2 regions of the Burkholderia sp. PU8-34 genome follow, and region 2 is predicted to be linked to the other one. Evidence: riboswitches for the same ligand, from Rfam matches in the RefSeq annotation. Region 2 holds a riboswitch; the other holds the start of a gene.
The links. A riboswitch is a leader RNA that binds a small molecule or an ion and turns the genes downstream of it on or off. The one in region 2 is predicted to bind glycine.
Positions count from the first base shown of each region.

Region 1: another riboswitch for glycine. It lies ahead of gcvT (glycine cleavage system aminomethyltransferase GcvT); the one in region 2 lies ahead of gcvH (glycine cleavage system protein GcvH).

Region 1 covers NZ_JBSAXC010000016.1:143,752-154,123, forward strand. Annotated here, with positions in the region: gene ACV22Z_RS29040 (L-serine ammonia-lyase) at 1-478, opposite strand, end outside; gene ACV22Z_RS29045 (alginate lyase family protein) at 506-1,660, opposite strand; gene gcvP (aminomethyl-transferring glycine dehydrogenase) at 1,809-4,736, opposite strand; gene gcvH (glycine cleavage system protein GcvH) at 4,894-5,274, opposite strand; gene gcvT (glycine cleavage system aminomethyltransferase GcvT) at 5,379-6,497, opposite strand; glycine riboswitch at 6,580-6,713, opposite strand; glycine riboswitch at 6,745-6,848, opposite strand; gene ACV22Z_RS29065 (hypothetical protein) at 6,958-7,338, opposite strand; gene ACV22Z_RS29070 (oxidoreductase) at 7,487-8,539, opposite strand; gene ACV22Z_RS29075 (UvrD-helicase domain-containing protein) at 8,967-10,372, shown strand, end outside.
Region 2 covers NZ_JBSAXC010000007.1:180,779-191,150, forward strand. Annotated here, with positions in the region: gene ACV22Z_RS18790 (aldehyde dehydrogenase family protein) at 1-1,243, opposite strand, end outside; gene speB (agmatinase) at 1,354-2,331, opposite strand; gene ACV22Z_RS18800 (LysR family transcriptional regulator) at 2,487-3,383, shown strand; glycine riboswitch at 3,608-3,693, shown strand; gene gcvH (glycine cleavage system protein GcvH) at 3,918-4,292, shown strand; gene gcvP (aminomethyl-transferring glycine dehydrogenase) at 4,304-7,168, shown strand; gene glyA (serine hydroxymethyltransferase) at 7,324-8,580, shown strand; gene gcvT (glycine cleavage system aminomethyltransferase GcvT) at 8,676-9,800, shown strand; gene lipA (lipoyl synthase) at 9,804-10,372, shown strand, end outside.

The sequences.
Region 1 (10,372 bases), on a different contig from region 2:
TGTTCGGCGCGCCGGCCGTCACGACGAAGCCGCCGCCGACCGACAGGTAAGTGCGCTCGACGAGCACCGCGCCGCTCGCGTCGGTCGCGCGCAGCTTCATCCCGTTCGGGTGCTCGGGCAGCGCCTGGCGGTAGAACGCGATGTGCTCCTTCAGCACGAACGGGATCGGGTGCTTGCCGAGCAGCGCGAGCGTCTTCGACGTGCGCACGGCGTCGAGGCGCTCGGCGATCGTGCCGGGGTCGACGGTGTCGGGCGCGTCGCCGAGCAAGCCGAGCATCACGCCGCGGTCCGTGCCGTGGCCCTTGCCGGTTGCGCCGAGCGACCCGTACAGCTCGACTTTCACGTTCGCGGTCGCGTCGAGCATTCCGTCGCGCTCGAGGCCCTGGACGAACATCAGCGCGGCGCGCATCGGGCCGACCGTGTGCGAACTGGACGGGCCGATGCCGATCTTGAAGAGGTCAAACACGCTGACTGCCATTTTGTTTCCTGTCTTGCTGTAAGTAGTCTAGCGCGCCTGCAGCGGCAAGCACGCGGCTAGCCATGCGGGCGGCGTCGGGGAAAGCTGCTGCGCGACCGGCGCATAACGCCCGTCGAGCCGCGCAGCCAGATAAAAGAGCTCGGTGGCGTTTTTCGGGTCCCACTGCCCCGTGTAGCCCGGAATCCCGGCCTCGCGGCGCTTCGCGTCGAACGCGACCGGCGAATGCACGAATTCCTCGTGCGTCTTCTCACCGCGCGCATACGGCACGAGCCAGTCGAGCGCGGCGGCGAGCGTCGCGCCGTTCGTGCCCTTTTCACGCAGCCAGTTGCGGTTGAAGCGGCGCGCGGCCAGCGCCGCGGTCGCGAGCGGCTGCAGGTCGTACACCGCATAGTGCAGCGCGTCGCGCTCCTCGAAGTCGAACGTCGTGCCGTCCGGGCCGATGTTGTCGGCGAGATGCTCGACGAACAGGCGCTGCGCGGCGTTCATCATCTTGCGGTCGCCGAGCGTGAACGCGGACAGCGCGATCAGCTTGATCCGGTGGCTCTGCCAGTTGTTGCGCCAGGTGCCCGTGAGCGGGCGCTTCTGCGCGTCGATCTGCGCGACGTAGCCGGCGCCGAGTTTCGCGATGAATGCCGACGCCGCATTGCGCGTCTTCACCGGCAGCGCGCTCGCCGTCATGTCGTACGCGAGGATCAGGCTGTCGAAACGCGTCTCGTCGATCGGGTTGAAGCTCGGCTGGTAGGTCGTGACCCACGCATACAGGAACCGGTCGACGAGCTGCAGGTAGCGCGGCGCGTTCGTCACGCGCCACGCGAGCGCCGCGTCGCGCATCAGCTCCATGTCCTTCAGCGCGTCGGCGCTCTGGTCATAGATGCCTTCATGCGGCAGCGTGCCCTCGGTATGCACGCGGGGCATCGCCTTCGGCTGGGCGCCGATGCGCGCGTCGACGCCGCGGATCAGCGCCTGCACGCCCGGCTCGGCCTGCGTCGTTTCGCTCGACTGCAGCGCGGGCGCCGCGCAGAAATTCATCGCGGCGCGCGCGCTGCCCGCCGCGCCAAGACCGGCAGCGGCGATCGACAGCGACGCGACGAGCGTCGGCACGACCGCGCGGGCGTGCATGCGCCGCGACATGTGCCGTCGCATATGCCGTGATTCGCGGCCCGGAAACATCGAACGCACCATGCGGAACTCCTTCATTGGCTGGATCGCGTGTGATGTTAGCCGGATTGGGGGACGAACGTCAGGCGGATTGGCGGCCAACGTAAAAACCGCACGCAACCGGCAGGTTGCGTGCGGCACAGCATCGGGCCAACCGCGGACGACGCGCGTGTTACGCGTATTCCGACATCGGCACGCACGAGCAGAACAGGTTGCGGTCGCCATACACGTTGTCCGCGCGGCCGACCGGCGGCCAGTACTTGTTCGTGCCGAGCGACGCGACCGGGTACGCGGCTTGCTCGCGCGAGTACGCATGCGGCCATTCGTTCGCGGTGACGACAGCCGCCGTGTGCGGCGCGTGACGCAGCGGGTTGTCCTCGCGGTCGGCGCGGCCTTCCTCGACCGCGCGGATTTCCTCGCGGATCGCGATCATCGCGGCGATGAAGCGGTCGAGTTCCTCCTGCGATTCGGATTCGGTCGGCTCGACCATCAGCGTGCCCGGCACCGGGAAGCTCATCGTCGGCGCGTGGAAACCATAGTCCATCAGGCGCTTCGCGACGTCGTCGACGGTGATGCCGCTCGTGTCCTTGATCGGACGCAGATCGAGAATGCACTCGTGCGCGACCAGCCCGCCCGGGCCCGAATACAGCACCGGGTAGTGCGGTGCGAGGCGCTTCGCGATGTAGTTCGCGTTGAGGATCGCGGTCTCCGTCGCGGCGGTCAGGTTCTTCGCGCCCATCATCGCGATGTACATCCACGAGATCGGCAGGATCGACGCGGAGCCGTACGGCGCCGCCGACACCGCGCCGATACCTTCTTCGCCGCGCGTATAGCCGGTCGAGTGCTGGTTCGGCAGGAACTTCGCGAGGTGCGCGCCGACCGCGACCGGGCCGACGCCCGGGCCGCCGCCGCCGTGCGGGATGCAGAAGGTCTTGTGCAGGTTCAGGTGCGACACGTCGCCGCCGAACTGGCCCGGCGCGGTCAGGCCGACCATCGCGTTCATGTTCGCGCCGTCGACGTACACCTGGCCACCGTGCGCGTGCACGATCTCGCAGATCTGGCGGACGTTCTGCTCGAACACGCCGTGCGTCGACGGGTACGTGATCATGATCGCCGCGAGGTCGTTCGCATGTTCGTCGGCCTTCTTCTTCAGGTCCTCGATGTCGACGTTGCCCTGCGCGTCGCACGCGACGACGACGACCTTCATGCCGGCCATGTGCGCGGACGCCGGGTTCGTGCCGTGCGCGGACGCCGGGATCAGGCAGACGTCGCGGTGGCTTTCGCCGCGCGACGCGTGATACGCGTGGATGATCAAGAGGCCCGCGTACTCGCCCTGCGAGCCCGCATTCGGCTGCAGCGACACGGCCGCGTAGCCGGTTGCCGCGACGAGCATCTGCTCGAGCTGGTCGATCATCTCGCGGTAGCCGACCGTCTGTTCGGCCGGCGCGAACGGGTGGATCTGGCCGAATTCGGGCCACGTGACGGGCAGCATTTCCGATGTCGCGTTCAGCTTCATCGTGCATGAGCCGAGCGGGATCATCGAGCGGTCGAGCGCGAGATCCTTGTCCGACAGGCTGCGCAGGTAGCGCAGCATTTCCGTTTCCGAATGGTGGCGGTTGAACACGTGGTGCGTCAGGTACGCGCTCGTGCGCTCGAGGCCGGCCGGCAGCGCGGCCGTGCCGCCGAGGCCCGCGTCGAGTGCATCGACGTCGGGCGCCGTGCCGCCCGCGGCTTGCGCGAAGATCGCGAGCAGGCTGGCGAGATCGGCGCGGGTCGTCGTCTCGTCGACCGAGATGCCGACCTGCGTGTCGCTCACGCGGCGCAGGTTCACGCGCTGCGCGTTTGCGAGGGCGTGGATCTGCGCGGTGCGTGCGCCGGTGTCGATCGTCAGCGTGTCGAAGAACGTGTCGTTGACAGTCGCGAAGCCGAGCTGCTTCACGCCGGCCGCGAACAGCGCCGCGATGCGGTTCACGCGCAGCGCGATCGTCTTCAGGCCGTGCGGGCCGTGGTAGACCGCGTACATGCTCGCCATGATCGCGAGCAGCGCCTGCGCGGTACACACGTTCGACGTCGCCTTCTCGCGGCGGATGTGCTGTTCGCGCGTCTGCAGCGCGAGACGCAGCGCGGGCTTGCCCTGCGCGTCGACGGTCACGCCGACGAGACGGCCCGGCATCTGGCGCTTGAATTCGTCGCGCACCGCGAGATACGCGGCGTGCGGGCCGCCGAAGCCCATCGGCACGCCGAAACGCTGGGTATTGCCGACCGCGACGTCCGCGCCCCATTCGCCGGGCGGCGTCAGCAGCGTCAGCGCGAGGATGTCGGCCGCGACGACCACGTGGCCGCCGGCGGCGTGGATCGCGTCGGTGAGCGCGCGGTAGTCGCGCACGTCGCCGTTCACGCCCGGGTATTGCAGCAGCACGCCGAACGCGTCCGACTGCGCGGCGTCGGCGGCCGGGCCCGTCTTGACCTCGATGCCGATCGGCAGCGCGCGGGTACGGATCACTTCCAGCGTCTGCGGCAGCACGTCGTCGGCGACGTAGAAGACGTTCGACTTCGGTTTGCCGATGCGCTGCAGCAGCGTCATCGCCTCGGCCGCCGCGGTCGCTTCGTCGAGCAGCGACGCGTTCGCGATCGCGAGGCCCGTCAGGTCGGCGACCATCTGCTGGAAGTTCAGGAGCGCCTCGAGGCGGCCCTGGGAAATTTCAGGCTGGTACGGCGTGTAGGCCGTGTACCACGCCGGGTTTTCAAGCACGTTGCGCAGGATCACCGCCGGGGTGTGCGTGTCGTAGTAACCCTGGCCGATGTACGAGCGGAACACCTGGTTTTTGTCCGCGAGCTCGCGCAGTGCGGCGAGCGCTTCCGCTTCGCTCTTCGGCTGGGCGAACGGGCCGAGCGGCAGCGTTTCCGCGCGGCGGATCGCCGCGGGAATCACGGCGTCGATCAGGGCGGCGCGCGACGCGAAGCCGAGCGTGTCGAGCATCGCCTTCTGGCTGGCGGCGTCAGGGCCGATATGGCGTTCGGCGAACGCGTCGTGCGTTTCGAGCGCAGCGAGCGAGAGGGGCGTGCGGTTCATCAGGCGGTCCGGGTGTTCGAGCTTCATGGTGTTCCAGTGTCGGCCCGAGTTGGCGCGTCAGCGCTTACTCGGGCCCCATGCTTCGCGGTCGACCAGAGTGGGCGCTTGGCGCCTGCTCTGGTCCCACGCGGGGCGCGGCCCGTGCTGCCGGGCCGGCGCGCCGCGCAATGCTTGGGTGGTTGAGTTAGCCGACCAGCTTCTCGTAGGCGGCTGCGTCGAGCAGGCTGTCGGTCGATGCGCCGTCGGCGAGCTTGATCTTGAACAGCCACGCGCTGTACGCGTCGCTGTTGACTTCGTCCGGTGCGTCGACGACTTCCGTGTTGACGGCGACCACTTCGCCCGACACCGGCGAGTAGATGTCGGACGCCGCTTTCACCGACTCGACGACGCCGACGGCGTCGCCTGCCTTCACCTGTTTGCCGACTTGCGGCAGTTCGAGGAAGACGATGTCGCCGAGCGTGCTTTGCGCGTGATCGGTGATGCCGATCGCCAGCGTGCCGTCGGCTTCGGTACGGATCCACTCGTGCTCGTCGGTGTACTTCAGTTCGGCCGGGACGTTGCTCATCGGATGCTCCTGATAGAAAGGGTGTGATTCTTCATTGCGGCGCACCGTGGCGGCGCGCCAGGTATTGTTTTGCCGGGCGCCATGCCGCCCGGCCCTCCAGGTCGTTACGCAGCGAGGACCTTGCCGTTGCGCACGAACGGCAGTTTTACCACGCGCGCGGGGAGTTGTTTGTCGCGAATCTGCACGTGCACGGTGTCGCCGATCTGCACGGCCGTCGGCACGCGCGCGAACGCGATCGATTCCTGCATCGACGGGGAGAACGTGCCGCTCGTGATCTCGCCTTCGCCGTGCGGCGTGACGACCTTCTGGTGCGCGCGCAGCACGCCGCCCGCCTTGCCGTTTTCCTTCTGCAGGATCAGGCCGACGAACGCGGCGCGCGAGCCGTCGCGCTCGAGCACGTCGCGGCCGACGAACGCGCGCGGCGCCGTCAGGTCGACCGTCCATGCGAGGCCTGCGTCGAGCGGGGACACAGTGTCGTCCATGTCCTGGCCGTACAGGTTCATGCCGGCCTCGAGGCGCAGCGTGTCGCGCGCGCCGAGCCCGCACGGGCGCACGCCGTTTTGCTGCAGTGCGTTCCACAGCGCTTCGACGTGAACCGCCGGGACGATCACCTCGAAACCGTCTTCGCCGGTGTAGCCGGTGCGCGCGACGGTGAGGTCGCCGAACGGCGTGCCCGCGACCTGCGCGGCGTTGAACGGCTTCAGCTCGCTCGTTGCGGCGCGCGCGGCGGGAATCGTCGTCCAGGCCTTTTCACGGGCGTTCGGGCCCTGCACGGCGACGATCGCGAAATCGCGGCGCGGCGCGATCGTGATGCCGTAGCCGCCTTCCTCGTTGAGCTGGTTGAACCACGCGATGTCCTTCTCCGCGGTGCCGGCGTTGACGACGACGCGGAAGAAGTCCTCGGTGAAGTAATAGACGATCAGATCGTCGATGACGCCGCCCTGCGGGTTGAGCAGGCACGAGTAGAGCGCCTTGCCGGGCGTCTTGAGCTTGCCGACGTTGTTCGCGATCGCGTGCTCGAAGAACGCGCGCACGCGGCTGCCGGTGAAATCGACGACGCACATGTGCGACACGTCGAACATGCCGGCGTCGGTGCGCACGGCCTGGTGCTCTTCGATTTGCGAGCCGTAGTTGACGGGCATGTCCCAGCCGCCGAAATCGACCATGCGGGCATTGAGCGCGCGGTGCGCGGCGTTGAGCGGGGTGTGTTTGAGTGCGGTCATCGAGGCCTCAGGCAAGCGCTTGCGCGCGGGACAATACGGCGATGTGTCGACCGCCGCGGCCTTGAGCCTGCGGACGATCCTGTACATCCCCTCTGTCCTCGATACCTGAGAGATTGCGTTGCGGGACCAGCCCGGCGAACGCGCGCCCCTTCGGTGGGCAGCCTGCCCGCGCTGACGATGCGCAACGGGCTACTGCCGCTCTCCAGAGTGCGAAGAACGTGGCCTGCGACATGCGCAGGCGGGGTTCTTCGACGCGGCCGGTCCTTTTGCCTGAGAGTTTGCGGGTATGCCCCTTCGGCGGCGCGACCGGCGTTGCTGCAACGCTGTCACGCGCTCTCCCGACGCGTGCGGGCGACTGTACGCGAGCCCGGAAGCCTTGTCAATTTGGGCAAATGAATGTCGCCTGGGGACAAGCGGCGACAGCGCGCCGCCGCGTTTTCGGTGCCGGCGGGCGCCGGCGTCACTCGCCGATCGCGCGCGCCGCGGTGTCGAGTTCCTGGTTCAGCACGCGCTGCTCGTCGGCCGACAGGCCGCCGCCGTGTTGCGCCGACATATCGTTCGATTCCTGGCGGATCACGTCGAGGCGGTGATGGAGCTGCGCGCCATACGGCGGCGGATAGTAGCCACCGTTCACGCGCGCATCGATCCGGCGGTGCAGGTTGTCGATCCGGCCCTGGATCTGCTGCATGCGCTCGTAGCCGACGACTTGCGGATTCACCTGCGGCGCCGGCGCAGGCGCGGGGCGCGGCGCCGGGCGAGGTTGCTGCGGCGGCGTGACGATGCACGCCGCGAGCGAGGAAACCAGGGCGCAGCATGCTGCCGCGCGAATCAACCGTTGCATCACATTCTCCAGGCGGTTTGGTGTCGGATCGACTTTTTTGAGAAACGCGTCAGACAGGAGTACCGCTGACTTTCGTTCCCGCGCGATTTGTAACCGATTGTTCTGAATTGATCGCGCGGGACGGAGCGGCAGCTCGGGGCCGATCGCTTCACACCACCTTGCGCACGAACGGCACGCGCCGGCCTTCGTGCTCGCTTTGCGCGGCGAGCTCGATGATCGTCATCACGTCGACCGCGTCCTGCGGCGTGACGGGGAACGGTGCGCCGTCGCGGATCGACGCGGCGAGCGCGCGATAGAACTCCGCGTACTGGCCGTCGAGCGTCGGCACCGGCCGCTCGGTTTCGACGTCGCCGTCGAGCACGCGCAGCAGGCCGGGCGGGTTGCCGCCGCCGAATTCGACGTGATCGGGCGTCAGGCCCGCCTTCAGCTGGTCTTCCTGCGTGTCGAGCCCGAACTTCTGGTAGCTGCCGCGCGTGCCGTGCAGCATGAAGCGCGCCGGCTCGATTGCCGACAGCGCGCTCGCGTGCAGCGCGACGTCCTTGTCCGGATAGCCGAGCTGCAGATGCACGAAATCGGGCGCCGAACCGTTGTCGCGGCGGACCTTGACCGTCGCGCCGACGGTTTCGGGCAGGCCGAACAGCGCGAGTGCCTGGTCGATCAGGTGCGGGCCGAGGTCGAGCAGCAGGCCGCCGCCGCGCGCGGCTTCCTCGCGCCAGCGGGTGCGCACCTGCGGCCGGAAGCGGTCGAAGTGCGACGCGACGTACGTGATGCGGCCGAGCTCGCCGGAGTCGATCACGCGGCGTACGGTCAGGAAATCGCCGTCCCAGCGGCGGTTGTGGAACGGCGCGAACACGCGGCTGCGTGCGTTCGCGAGCCGCGCGAGCGCGAGCGCCTCGTCGGAGGTGAGCGTCACGGGCTTGTCGACGACGACGTGGCGGCCGGCTTCGAGCACCTGGCGCGCGAGCGGGAAGTGCGTGTCGTTCGGCGTGGCGATCACCACGCATTCGATGTCGTCGAGACTCAGCAGCGCGTCGAGATCGGGCACGACGCGGGCATCCGGATACGCGGCCTTCGCGCGATCCGGCTGGCCGGTGGCGATCGCGGCAACCTGCGTGCGGCCACTCGCCGCGATCACCGGCGCGTGAAACGTCGCGCCGGCGAAACCGAAACCCATCAAACCAATCTTGAGCAATGACGACATGGCACTCCTTGGCAACAAGGGAAACGAAAGGATCAGGCACCTTGGCGGTGCCGACGACCGAATATTTTGGCACGGGGCCGGTGTGGGGATTCACGCATTTTGTCGGACGTATGGCGCGCGACCGACCGTGACCGGCTGTGCCGCGCGCGGCGGCACAGCCGTCGGTATCGCGCGAGAGGGGTTCGCCGGCGATCCAACGGTCACCCGATTGTCGCGCAGCGCGGCCGTCGCAAGGCGGAATTGGCCGAACGGACAAGGGCGCGATCACGCATCCGCCCGCCCGGCCCCGCCCGGCGGGGCTCCGGAAATCGCCGCCGCCGGCGTGTTAACATGCGCGTTCTGCCCGTGCGTCCGCATGCCCGACCTGGCACCCCGCGCGCGGCATCCTCCCGGCGTCCAGCCGTCAACCGCAACACCATCCGCAACCATGTCCGCAGGCCTCAATCCCGCTCAGAACGAAGCGGTGCGCTATCTCGACGGTCCCTGCCTCGTGCTCGCCGGCGCGGGCAGCGGCAAGACGCGCGTGATTACGCAGAAGATCGCGCACCTGATCGAAGCGAAAGGCTTCGAGCCGCGCCACATTGCCGCCGTCACGTTCACGAACAAGGCCGCCGCCGAAATGCGCGAGCGCGTGTCGAAGCTGCTCGAGGGCAAGACGCTCACCACGCCCGGCAAGGAAGGCCGCAAGGTGCCGGTGAACCAGCTCACCGTCTGCACGTTCCACTCGCTCGGCGTGCAGATCCTGCGCCAGGAGGCCGAGCACGTCGGCCTGAAGCCGCAGTTCTCGATCATGGATTCGGACGACTGCTTCGGGATGATCCAGGAGCAGATCGGCACGACCGACAAGGGCCTGATCCGCAAGATCCAGAACATCATCTCGCTGTGGAAGAACGGCCTCGTCACGCCTGAAGAGGCGATGACGATCGCAGCGAACGAGGACGAGCACCAGGCCGCGCTCGTCTACCGCAACTACGTCGCGACGCTGCACGCGTACCAGGCGGTCGACTTCGACGACCTGATCCGCCTGCCGACCGAGCTGTTCGCAAAGAACGAGCAGGTGCGCGATCGCTGGCAGAACAAGCTGCGCTACCTGCTGATCGACGAGTACCAGGACACCAATGCGTGCCAGTACGAGCTGCTGAAGCTGCTCGCGGGCCCGCGCGCGGCATTCACGGCGGTCGGCGACGACGACCAGGCGATCTACGGCTGGCGCGGCGCGACGCTCGAGAACCTCGCGCAGCTCGGCAAGGATTTCCCGAAGCTGCACCTGGTCAAGCTCGAGCAGAATTACCGGTCGACGGTGCGCATCCTCACCGCCGCGAACAACGTGATCGCGAACAACCCGAAGCTGTTCGAGAAGAAGCTGTGGTCCGAGCACGGGATGGGCGATTCGATCACCGTCACGCCGTGCAACGACGAGGAGCACGAGGCCGAATCGGTCGTGTTCCGGCTGTCCGCGCACAAGTTCGAGCGGCGCGCGCAGTTCCGCGACTACGCGATTCTGTATCGCGGCAACTTCCAGGCGCGGATCTTCGAGCAGGTGCTGCGGCGCGAGCGGATCCCGTACGTGCTGTCGGGCGGCCAGTCGTTCTTCGACAAGGCCGAGATCAAGGATCTGTGCGCGTACCTGCGCCTGATCGCGAACGCCGACGACGATCCCGCGTTCATCCGCGCGGTCACGACGCCGCGCCGCGGGATCGGCAACACGACGCTGGAAGCGCTCGGCTCGTTCGCCGGGCAGGCGAAGGTGTCGCTGTTCGAGGCGGTCTACATGGGCGGCATCGAGGCGCGGCTGTCCGCGCGCCAGGTGGAGCCGCTGCGGATGTTCTGCGA
Region 2 (10,372 bases):
GCGCGGTGACCAGCACCGGTCCGAATATTTCCTCGCGGACGATGCGCATGTCGTTACGGCAATGTGCAAAGATGGTCGGCTCGACAAAATGACCCGGGCCCTCTTGGGGGCGCCCGCCGTAGTAGCATTCGGCGCCTTCTCGAATCCCGGCTTCGATGTACGAAAGCACGGTGTCCTTCTGTTTGGCCGACACGAGCGGGCTGATGAAGCAATCGCGGTCCAGCCCGGGGGCAATCTTCAGCGTCGACGTGTATTCGGCGAGCGCGGCCAGGAAGCGATCGTAAATGCTGCGGTGAATGTAGGCACGCGTCCCTGCATCGCAGACCTGCCCGGAATTGAAGAACACGCCGTTGGCCACGGCTTGTGCGGCGGCATCGATATCGGCATCGTCCAGCACGATGACGGGTGATTTGCCGCCGAGTTCCAGCGTGACGCGCTTGATGTTTTGAACGGCGTTCTGCCCGACGGCGCGCCCGACCGGCGTCGAGCCGGTAAACGTCAGCTTGTCGATGCCTGGATGGCTTGCCATCGCGGCACCGATCACGCTGCCACGCCCGGTCACGATGTTGACCACGCCGTCCGGAATGCCGGCTTCCTGAACCAGTTCGGCAAAACGCAGCGTCGACAGCGACGTAAGCTCGGCCGGCTTGACAACCGTGGTACAACCGACCGCCAGCGCAGCCGCCAGTTTCCACGCCATCGTCTGCAACGGATAGTTCCACGGTACGATCGCGCCCACTACACCGATCGGCTCCTTTCGCGTATAGGCCAGGTAATTACCTGGCAACGACGGCTCGACCGTACGCCCATGCAACTTGGAGGCCCAACCGGCAAAATAGCGGAACGTATCGACAGTGCCCTGGATATCGATCGCGCGCGCCTGCACGACGGATTTTCCCATGTCGATCGATTCGATCTCGGCCAGTTCGTCCGCATGGGCTTCGATCAGATCAGCCAATCGGTGCAGCAGACGCTCACGCTCGAGCGGCTTCAGGCGACGCCATTCGCCATGGTCGAACTGGTGACGCGCCGCCGCCACCGCGCGGTCGAGATCGGCCGTCGTCGCGAACGGAATGTGCGTGATGACGCCTCCGGTAGAAGGTTCGGTGACGGCGCTGACCTGGCCGTCGCCGCCCTCCACCCATTCGCCGCCGATGAACATCCTCATCGACGAGGCAAGAAAGCTTCGGGTCGCATGCGAAACGCCATGGCGGTCGAGATATTGCGCAACAACGGCATCCATTCTGATCTTCCTTGATATGCCCGCCCCGGACCTCGCTTCAAGGCCGTCGGGCTTTGCGGTGATGACTTCGGGCGTCGTGCGGGACACCCCCGGATTACGGATGCGGACGCTCAGCGTCCTCTTGCCAGACTGCGCGCATGGAAGATGAAGCCGATGCTGTTCATCAGCAGTTGCGCGGCCAGAATCGACGTCGTTCCGGTCGGGTCATACGCTGGTGCGACCTCGACCAGATCCATGCCGATGATGTTGCCGCGGCTTCGTCTGGCGAGTGCCTGAATGATTTCCAGTACTTCGTAATACTGGAAGCCGCCGTGACTGGGGGTACCGGTACCCGGCGCGATGGATGGGTCGAACCCGTCGATATCGATGGTGATGTAGTACGCACCGCTGTCCGGAATCTGCTCCAGCACGCCTTCGGTACCGAGGCGCCGAACATCTCGCACGGACAATATGTTGGAGCCCGCTGCACGGGCGGCATCGTAGTCGCTGCGATTGGAAGACGACACGTTCCGGATGCCGAGCTGCGTCATGCCGGCGATGTGCTCCATTTCCGACGCGCGGCGCAGCGGGTTTCCGTGGCCGTATCGCACGCCGTGGCGCTCGTCGACGAAGTCGAGGTGAGCGTCGAAATGCACGATATGAATCGGCCCGCGGCCTTCGAACGCCTTGATCACCGGCGCATGCACGGAATGATCGCCGCCCAGCACCACGGGCATTGCGCCGGCGGCGAGAATCTTGCGCACGGCCAGTTCGATGTTCGCGTTGCTCGCGCCCATGTCGGTGTGCACGATGTCGGCGTCACCCACGTCGACCATGCGCAGCTGATCCTCGGTCAGGTAGAGCACGTCGTCTTCGTGATCGTAGGCGCCAGCGTGCCCGAAGGAAAAGAGGGTGGACGCCTCGCGGATGCCGCGCGGCCCGAAGCGCGCACCTGAACGCCACTGGGTACCCATGTCATTCGGCGCGCCGAGGATCGCGACATCGGCGTCGATGCGTTCCCAGTCCAGGCAAACCGGCGCCTTCGCAAAGGTGCAATGGCCGACAAACGGCAGGTTCAGCCGGCCTTTCTCATACGTATTGCTCTGCATTGTCTCCGTCTCCATCGGTGGATCGTCTCCCAAGGCCAGTCGTCTGCGCGCTTGCCTTTACCGCGACTATGGGGAAGAATTTGCACCGAAAAAATAGGAGACATCGGATATTCATATCGACTTTTTCCGATGAAAACCATGGAGGAGAGCGAAAAATGAAGCAACTGCAGGACGTCGACCTGAAACTGCTCAGAATTTTCATGACCATCGTGAAATGCGGTGGATTCGCCGCCGCGCAGGCGGCACTGAATGTGAGCCAGTCGACCATCAGCGAGCAGATGACGAGCCTGGAAACGCGTCTGGGTGTCAAGTTGTGCGAACGCGGCCGCAGCGGATTTCGTCTGACAGAACACGGCGTTGCGACCTACGAGTCGGCGCAACGCCTGTTGTTGGCGGTGGAGACCTTCTGCATGGATACCCATGCGCTCAAGCAACGCATCTCGGGCACGCTGTATCTCGGCATCATCGACAACACGGTCACCGACACGGACAGCATGCTGCCGCGCACGCTACGCCAGTTCGTCTCTCGTGGCCACGACGTGCAGCTGGACATCTACATCGGGACCCCCGCCGAACTGGAGGAACGTGTGCTCGACGGGCGGCTGCACGTGGCGATCGGGCATTTCCCTCTTACCGTTGCCGGGTTGTCCTACACGCAACTGTACGAAGAGCCCGATGGGCTCTACTGCAGCCGGTACCACCCGCTGTTCTCGAGCGACGCGGCAGGCGACGAACTGATCAGCGCGATCAGGCAAAGCCAGGTCGTCGCGCGCGGCTTTCTGCAGCAACGAGATCTGCAACTCCTCAAGAGCGGCAGTGCCGCCGCCACGGTGGACAATATCGAGGCACAAGCGATCCTGATCCTGACAGGTGCCTATATCGGCTTTCTGCCCAAGCATTACGCGCAGCATTGGGTCGACGCGGACCAGATGCGCCAGATTGCCTCCGAGCGCCTCGGCTCGACATGGCCGTTTTCCTCGATCACCAAGCGAGGTGCGGCGCAGCCGACCGTTCTGCGCGCGTTCATGGACGACCTGATGGCCAACGCATAGCGCCGCGTTCTCGCGCGGTGGACGCATAGACAATCTCGGATATTCATTTCGGATTCCACCGAAGTATCGCGCCGACGGCAATCCTGGCAACGCCTTGTCATGCAAGGCCCGGCACCGGCATCGCATGGCGAGCGCCATGCGCCGCGACCTCTGCCCCGCACGAGCCGGGTGACAAAGACGAGTTGACAACGCAAATGGCGTCCGACTAGATTGTCACCAGCTATCGGGATGTGTCGGGAGAGACCGCCATTGGCGGCGCCGAAGGGGAATCGCCCCAGAAACTCTCAGGCAAAAGGACCGACATATCGACTAGCGCTCTGGAGAGTAGGCCACTGGTCGCCGACCACGCCTCGCCGAAGGAGAAGCGCCCTGTCGGGACGCGTAATCTCTCAGGCAAATGGACAGAGGGGGCATCAGGCACGCAGCCTGGAATGCCCCGGTCCGGATGCCGATCCCTCGATCATCCTCCCGCCGTTGCCGTTCCGGCTTGCGTTTGCCATTTCACTTAGCGCAACCCTGTCAGGAAGTGAGCAAATGAGCGAGATCAAGTACACCGAATCCCACGAATGGCTGCGTCTGGAAGCGGACGGCAGTGCCACCGTCGGCATCACCGATCATGCACAGTCGCAGCTTGGCGATCTCGTCTATGTCGCGTTGCCAGGCGAAGGCCGTGCCTTTTCCCGGGACGAGGAAGCCGCGGCCGTCGAGTCGGTCAAGGCCGCCGGCGAGGTCAAGATGCCCGTGTCCGGCACCGTGCTGGAAGTCAATGCGTCGCTTGCCGACGAGCCGAGCCTCGTCAATGAGGCGGCAGAAAGCGATGGCTGGTTCTTCCGCATGCGTATCGACCATCCGGAACAGTTGGACGGCTTGATGGACGGGGCTGCCTATCGTGCCTATATCGGCGCCTGAGGAAGACTGCCATGATCCCTTTCGACTCCCTCACCCAGCGAGCGTTGTTCGTCCGGCGCCACATCGGCCCCGATGCCGACGAACAACGCGCGATGCTGACCGAACTCAACGTGGGCTCCCTCGATGAACTGATCGCGCAGGTGGTACCGGCAGCGATCCGCAGTGACGCCCCGCTGGCCCTGCCGCAGAGTTGCACCGAAGCCGAGGCACTGGACAGGCTGGCCGAGCTGGCGAGCCGCAACAAGGTCTTCAAGTCCTTCATCGGCATGGGATACCACGACACGCACACCCCGCCGGTGATCCAGCGCAATGTGCTGGAGAACCCGGCCTGGTACACCGCCTACACGCCGTACCAGCCGGAAATCTCGCAAGGCCGCCTGGAAGCCCTGCTCAACTTTCAGACCATGATCGCCGATTTGAGCGGCCTCGAAATCGCCAACGCGTCGATGCTGGACGAAGGCACGGCAGCCGCCGAGGCCATGACGTTCTGCCAGCGCCTCGCCAGGTCGGAAAGCCAGGTGTTTTTCGTCGCACGTGATTGCCATCCGCAGACCATCGAAATCGTCCGCACCCGTGCCGAACCGATCGGCATCGAGGTGATCGTGGGCGATCCACGCCGGGACCTGTCGGGCATCGACTGCTTCGCAGCGTTGCTGCAATACCCGGGCACCTACGGCGACATTCACGATTACCGCGGCGTTGTCGACGCACTGCATGCCAACGGTGCGCTGGCGGTGTTCGCCGCTGATCTGCTTGCATTGACGCTGCTCACGCCGCCGGGCGAATTCGGCGCCGACGTGGCGGTTGGCACCACCCAGCGTTTCGGCGTGCCGCTCGGCTACGGCGGCCCTCACGCCGGCTATTTCGCGACGCGCGACGCGTTCAAGCGCAGCATGCCGGGGCGACTGGTCGGCCTGTCGGTCGATGCCCATGGCCGCCCCGCCCTGCGCCTGGCCATGCAGACGCGCGAGCAGCACATCCGGCGCGAGAAAGCCACCAGCAACATCTGCACCGCGCAAGTGCTGCTCGCCAATATCGCCGGCTTCTACGCTGCCTACCATGGTCCCCAGGGCCTGACCACCATTGCACGACGTATCCACCGCCTCACCGCGACCCTGGCCGCGGGTCTGCGCCAGCTCGGGTATGCCGTGCCGACCGAGTACTGCTTCGATACGATCACGGTCAACAGCGGCAGTCGTACCGCTGCGGTGCACGTCGCGGCCTGCGCGCGCCACGTCAACCTGCGTTCCATCAGCGACCACCAGGTCGGCATCGCGCTGGACGAGACGACCACGCCCGAGGACGTCGGCACGCTCTGGACGATCTTCGCCGAAGGCCGGGCGGTTCCTGACTTTGCGGTTGTGGAAGCGACTACCGCCGACGCACTCCCCGCCCCCCTGCAGCGCCACAGTGCCTTTCTCACCCATCCGGTCTTCAACAGCCACCATTCGGAAACCCGGATGCTGCGCTATCTTCGTCGCCTCGCCGACCAGGACCTGGCGCTCGATCGCACCATGATTCCGCTCGGTAGCTGCACGATGAAGCTGAACGCCACGACCGAGATGGTGCCGATTACGTGGCCGGCGTTCGCGAAGCTGCATCCGTTTGCGCCGGCCGAACAGGCCGAAGGCTATCGCGCGCTGGCGCAGGAACTGGAAGCCATGCTGTGTGCGGTCACCGGTTACGACGCCGTGTCGCTGCAACCGAATGCCGGCTCGCAAGGCGAATACGCCGGCTTGCTGGCGATCCGCGCGTACCATGCGAGCCGCGGCGAGGCGCAGCGCAACGTATGCCTGATCCCGTCGTCGGCACACGGTACCAACCCGGCATCGGCGCAAATGGTCGGCATGCGGGTCGTGGTGGTCAACTGTGACGACGCCGGCAACGTCGACATCGACGACCTCAACGCGAAAGCCGCTCAGCACAGCCGCGACCTGGCCGGGATCATGATCACCTATCCGTCTACCCACGGCGTGTTCGAAGCGCGCGTGCGCGACGCGTGCGACATCGTCCATGCCCATGGCGGCCAGGTCTACATCGACGGCGCCAACATGAACGCACTGGTCGGCCTCGCCCAACCGGGCGCCTTCGGCGGCGACGTGTCTCATCTGAACTTGCACAAGACCTTCTGCATCCCGCACGGAGGCGGCGGCCCCGGCGTGGGTCCGATTGGCGTCAAGGCCCATCTGGCGCCGTTCCTGCCCGGGCACGGCGCGGGCCGGGTAGCGGGAATCGGCGCGGTATCCGCGGCCCCGTTCGGCAGCGCAAGCATCCTGCCGATCACCTGGACCTATATCACGCTGATGGGGGCCCAAGGCCTCCAGCGCGCGACCGAGGCAGCCATCCTCAACGCCAATTACGTCGCCAGCCGCCTGGCGCCGTACTACCCGATTCTCTACACGGGCCCGAACGGCCGCGTGGCGCACGAATGCATCATCGACCTGCGCCCGCTCAAGGACAGCAGCGGCATCAGCGTCGATGACGTCGCCAAGCGCCTGATCGACTTCGGATTTCACGCGCCGACCATGAGCTTTCCCGTGCCAGGCACGCTGATGATCGAGCCGACCGAGTCGGAATCGAAGGCAGAGCTCGACCGCTTCATCGACGCGATGATCGCCATCCGTGCCGAGATCGCCGCGGTGGAAGCGGGCACGCTGGACGCGAACGACAATCCGCTGAAACACGCTCCGCACACCGCGGCCGAACTGGTGGACGCGTGGCGCCACGCCTATTCGCGCGAGCAGGCCGTCTACCCGTATGGGGTAGCGAAGATGGCAGCCGGCAAGTACTGGCCGCCGGTGTCGCGCGTCGACAACGTGTATGGCGACCGCAATCTGGTGTGCTCGTGTCCGCCGATGGAAGCGTATCGATCATAGCGTGGCACACCCGTTCGCCCGGCGGATCGGATCTCCGCATGCGAGCGGGCTGTTCCGGCGATTACCGCATTTAACCCATAACGAGACGAAGGATACGCATGCGGCGCAACGCCTGTCGGGCGTCGCGCGCGGCTCCGACGTCGGGAGAAAGACGAATGTTCAGCAAAGACATGCAGATCGAAGGTTTCGACAACGAACTGTGGGCGGCGATGGAGCATGAGCGCACGCGCCAGGAAGACCATATCGAACTGATCGCATCCGAGAACTACACCAGCCCGCGCGTGTTGCAGGCGCAAGGCTCGGTGCTGACCAACAAGTACGCCGAGGGCTATCCGGGCAAGCGGTACTACGGCGGCTGCGAATTCGTGGACATCGCCGAGCAACTGGCGATCGATCGCGCGAAGGCGCTGTTCGGCGCCGACTACGCCAACGTGCAACCGCACTCCGGCAGCCAGGCCAACGCCGCTGTCTACATGGCACTGATCGAGCCGCACGACACGATACTCGGCATGAGCCTGGCTCACGGCGGCCACCTGACGCACGGCGCGCACGTCAACTTTTCCGGCAAGCTGTACCGGGCCGTGCAGTATGGGCTGAACGTGGAAACCGGCGAGATCGACTACGATCAGGTCGAGGCACTCGCGCAACAGCACAAGCCGAAAATGATCACGGCCGGCTTCTCGGCCTACTCTCGCGTCGTGGACTGGGCACGATTCCGCCGGATCGCCGACGCCGCGGGCGCCTTCCTGTTCGTCGATATGGCTCATGTGGCCGGCCTCGTGGCCGCGGGACTCTACCCGAACCCGCTGCCCCATGCCGACGTGGTGACCACCACGACGCACAAGACGCTGCGCGGCCCGCGCGGCGGCCTGATTCTGGCGCGCGCGAACCCGGCGATCGAGAAGAAGCTCAACGCCATCGTGTTTCCCGGCATCCAGGGCGGCCCGCTGATGCATGTCATCGCCGCCAAGGCGGTGGCGTTCAAGGAAGCGCTCTCCCCTGAATTCAAGGCCTATCAGCAGCAGGTGGTCGCCAACGCCAGGGCGATGGCCGCCGTGTTCGTCGAGCGCGGCTACGACATCATCTCCGGTGGCACGGACAACCACCTGTTCCTGGTGAGCCTGATCCGCCAGGGGCTGACGGGCAAGGCCGCCGATGCAGCCCTGGGCAGCGCACGCATCACCGTGAACAAGAACGCCGTGCCCAACGACCCGCAGAGCCCGTTCGTCACCAGCGGCATCCGCATCGGCACGCCGGCGATTACCAGCCGCGGTTTCAAGGAGGCCGAAGCAAGCGTCGTGGCGTGCTGGATCTGCGACATCCTGGCCGACGTGGAAAACCCGTCGGTCATCGAGCGCGTGAAGCGCCAGGTTGCCGAACTGTGTGCCGCATTCCCGGTATACGGCCGGTAATCGGCGAGTCCTGATCGTCCGGGCCGTCGCGTCGGCGTCCCCGCCCGGATCCCCCGCAACGCATGCTCGCGCCCCCCCCCCCCACATTTTCTGGAATGACGATGACCACTCAACTTTCCCGTACCCCACTCCACAGCCTGCATGTCGACCTTGGCGCGAAGATGGTCCCGTTCGCCGGTTACGAAATGCCGGTGCAGTACCCGCTCGGGATACTGAAGGAACATCTGCACACACGTGACAAGGCAGGCCTTTTCGACGTCTCCCACATGGGGCAGGTCATGCTGTCGGGCACGGCTGCCGCTGCCGCGCTCGAAACGCTGGTGCCGATCGACGTGATCGATCTGCCGGCGGGCATGCAGCGCTATGCGCTGTTCACGAACGAACAAGGCGGCATTCTCGACGACCTGATGGTGACCCACCTCGGCGACGGCGATCTGTACGTGGTCGTCAACGCCGCTTGCAAGGCTCAGGACATCAACCATCTGAAGGAAAAGATCGGTCACCGTTGCGAGGTCGTCGAACTTGCCGACCGTGCGCTGCTGGCATTGCAAGGCCCGGCCGCGTCATCCGTTCTGGGACGCCTCGTGCCCCGGCTGGCCTCGCTGACCTTCATGCAGAGCACCAGGGTCGAACTGGCCGGTGCGCAATGTTATGTCAGCCGCTCCGGCTACACCGGCGAGGACGGCTACGAGATCTCGGTTCCGGCCAGCCGCGCGGAAGCACTGGCGCGCCTGCTGCTGGACGACCCGCTGGTCGAGCCGATCGGTTTGGGCGCACGCGACTCGCTGCGCCTCGAAGCGGGCCTGTGCCTGTACGGCCACGACATCGACACCGGCACCACACCGATCGAAGGCAGCTTGCTGTGGGCCATCTCCAAAGTCCGGCGTCCGGACGGCGCGCGCGCGGGCGGCTACCCGGGCGCCGATACGATTGCCCGGCAGCTCGTGGAAGGCGTGAGCAGAAAGCGCGTCGGCCTGCGCGTGAACGACAAGGTGCCGGTGCGTGAAGGCGCCGACCTCACCAGCCTCGACGGCCAGACGATCGGCAAGGTGACCAGCGGCGGGTTTGGTCCGACGCACGGCGGCCCGGTGGCCATCGGATATGTCGCGGCCGAGTTCGCGGCACTCGGTACGGCGCTGAATGCCATCGTACGCGGCAAGCCAGTGCGGATGGAGGTGGCCAAAACCCCGTTCGTGCCGCAACGATACTATCGGGGTTGAGCGATGGCGAACACGCAAACCAGCAAGATTTCGATGGCCGCGGGAACCAGGCTCTCCGCCGCCGAGAAAATGGCACGCATCCCCGTGAAGATCGTCGCGACCGAGCCGGCCCGGATGTTGCGCAAGCCGGAATGGATTCGCGCGGCCTTCCCGGGCTCGCGCGAGGTGCTCGCGCTGAAGAAGATCCTGCGCGAACAGAAGCTGCACACCGTGTGCGAAGAGGCAAGCTGTCCGAACCTCGGCGAATGCTTCAGCCATGGTACGGCCACCTTCATGATCATGGGCGACATCTGCACCCGGCGTTGCCCGTTCTGCGACGTCGGGCATGGCCGCCCCAATCCGCTCGATCCGGACGAGCCGGTGCGGCTGGCCGAAACCATCGCGGCCATGCGGCTCAAGTACGTGGTGATCACGTCCGTGGATCGCGACGACCTGCGCGATGGCGGCGCCGCCCACTTCGCCGCCTGCATCAGCGAGGCCCGGCAAATCGATCCGCTGCTCAAGATCGAAGCCCTGACGCCGGATTTTCGCGGGCGGTTCGACGTCGCGCTGAAGATACTCGCAGCCGCTCC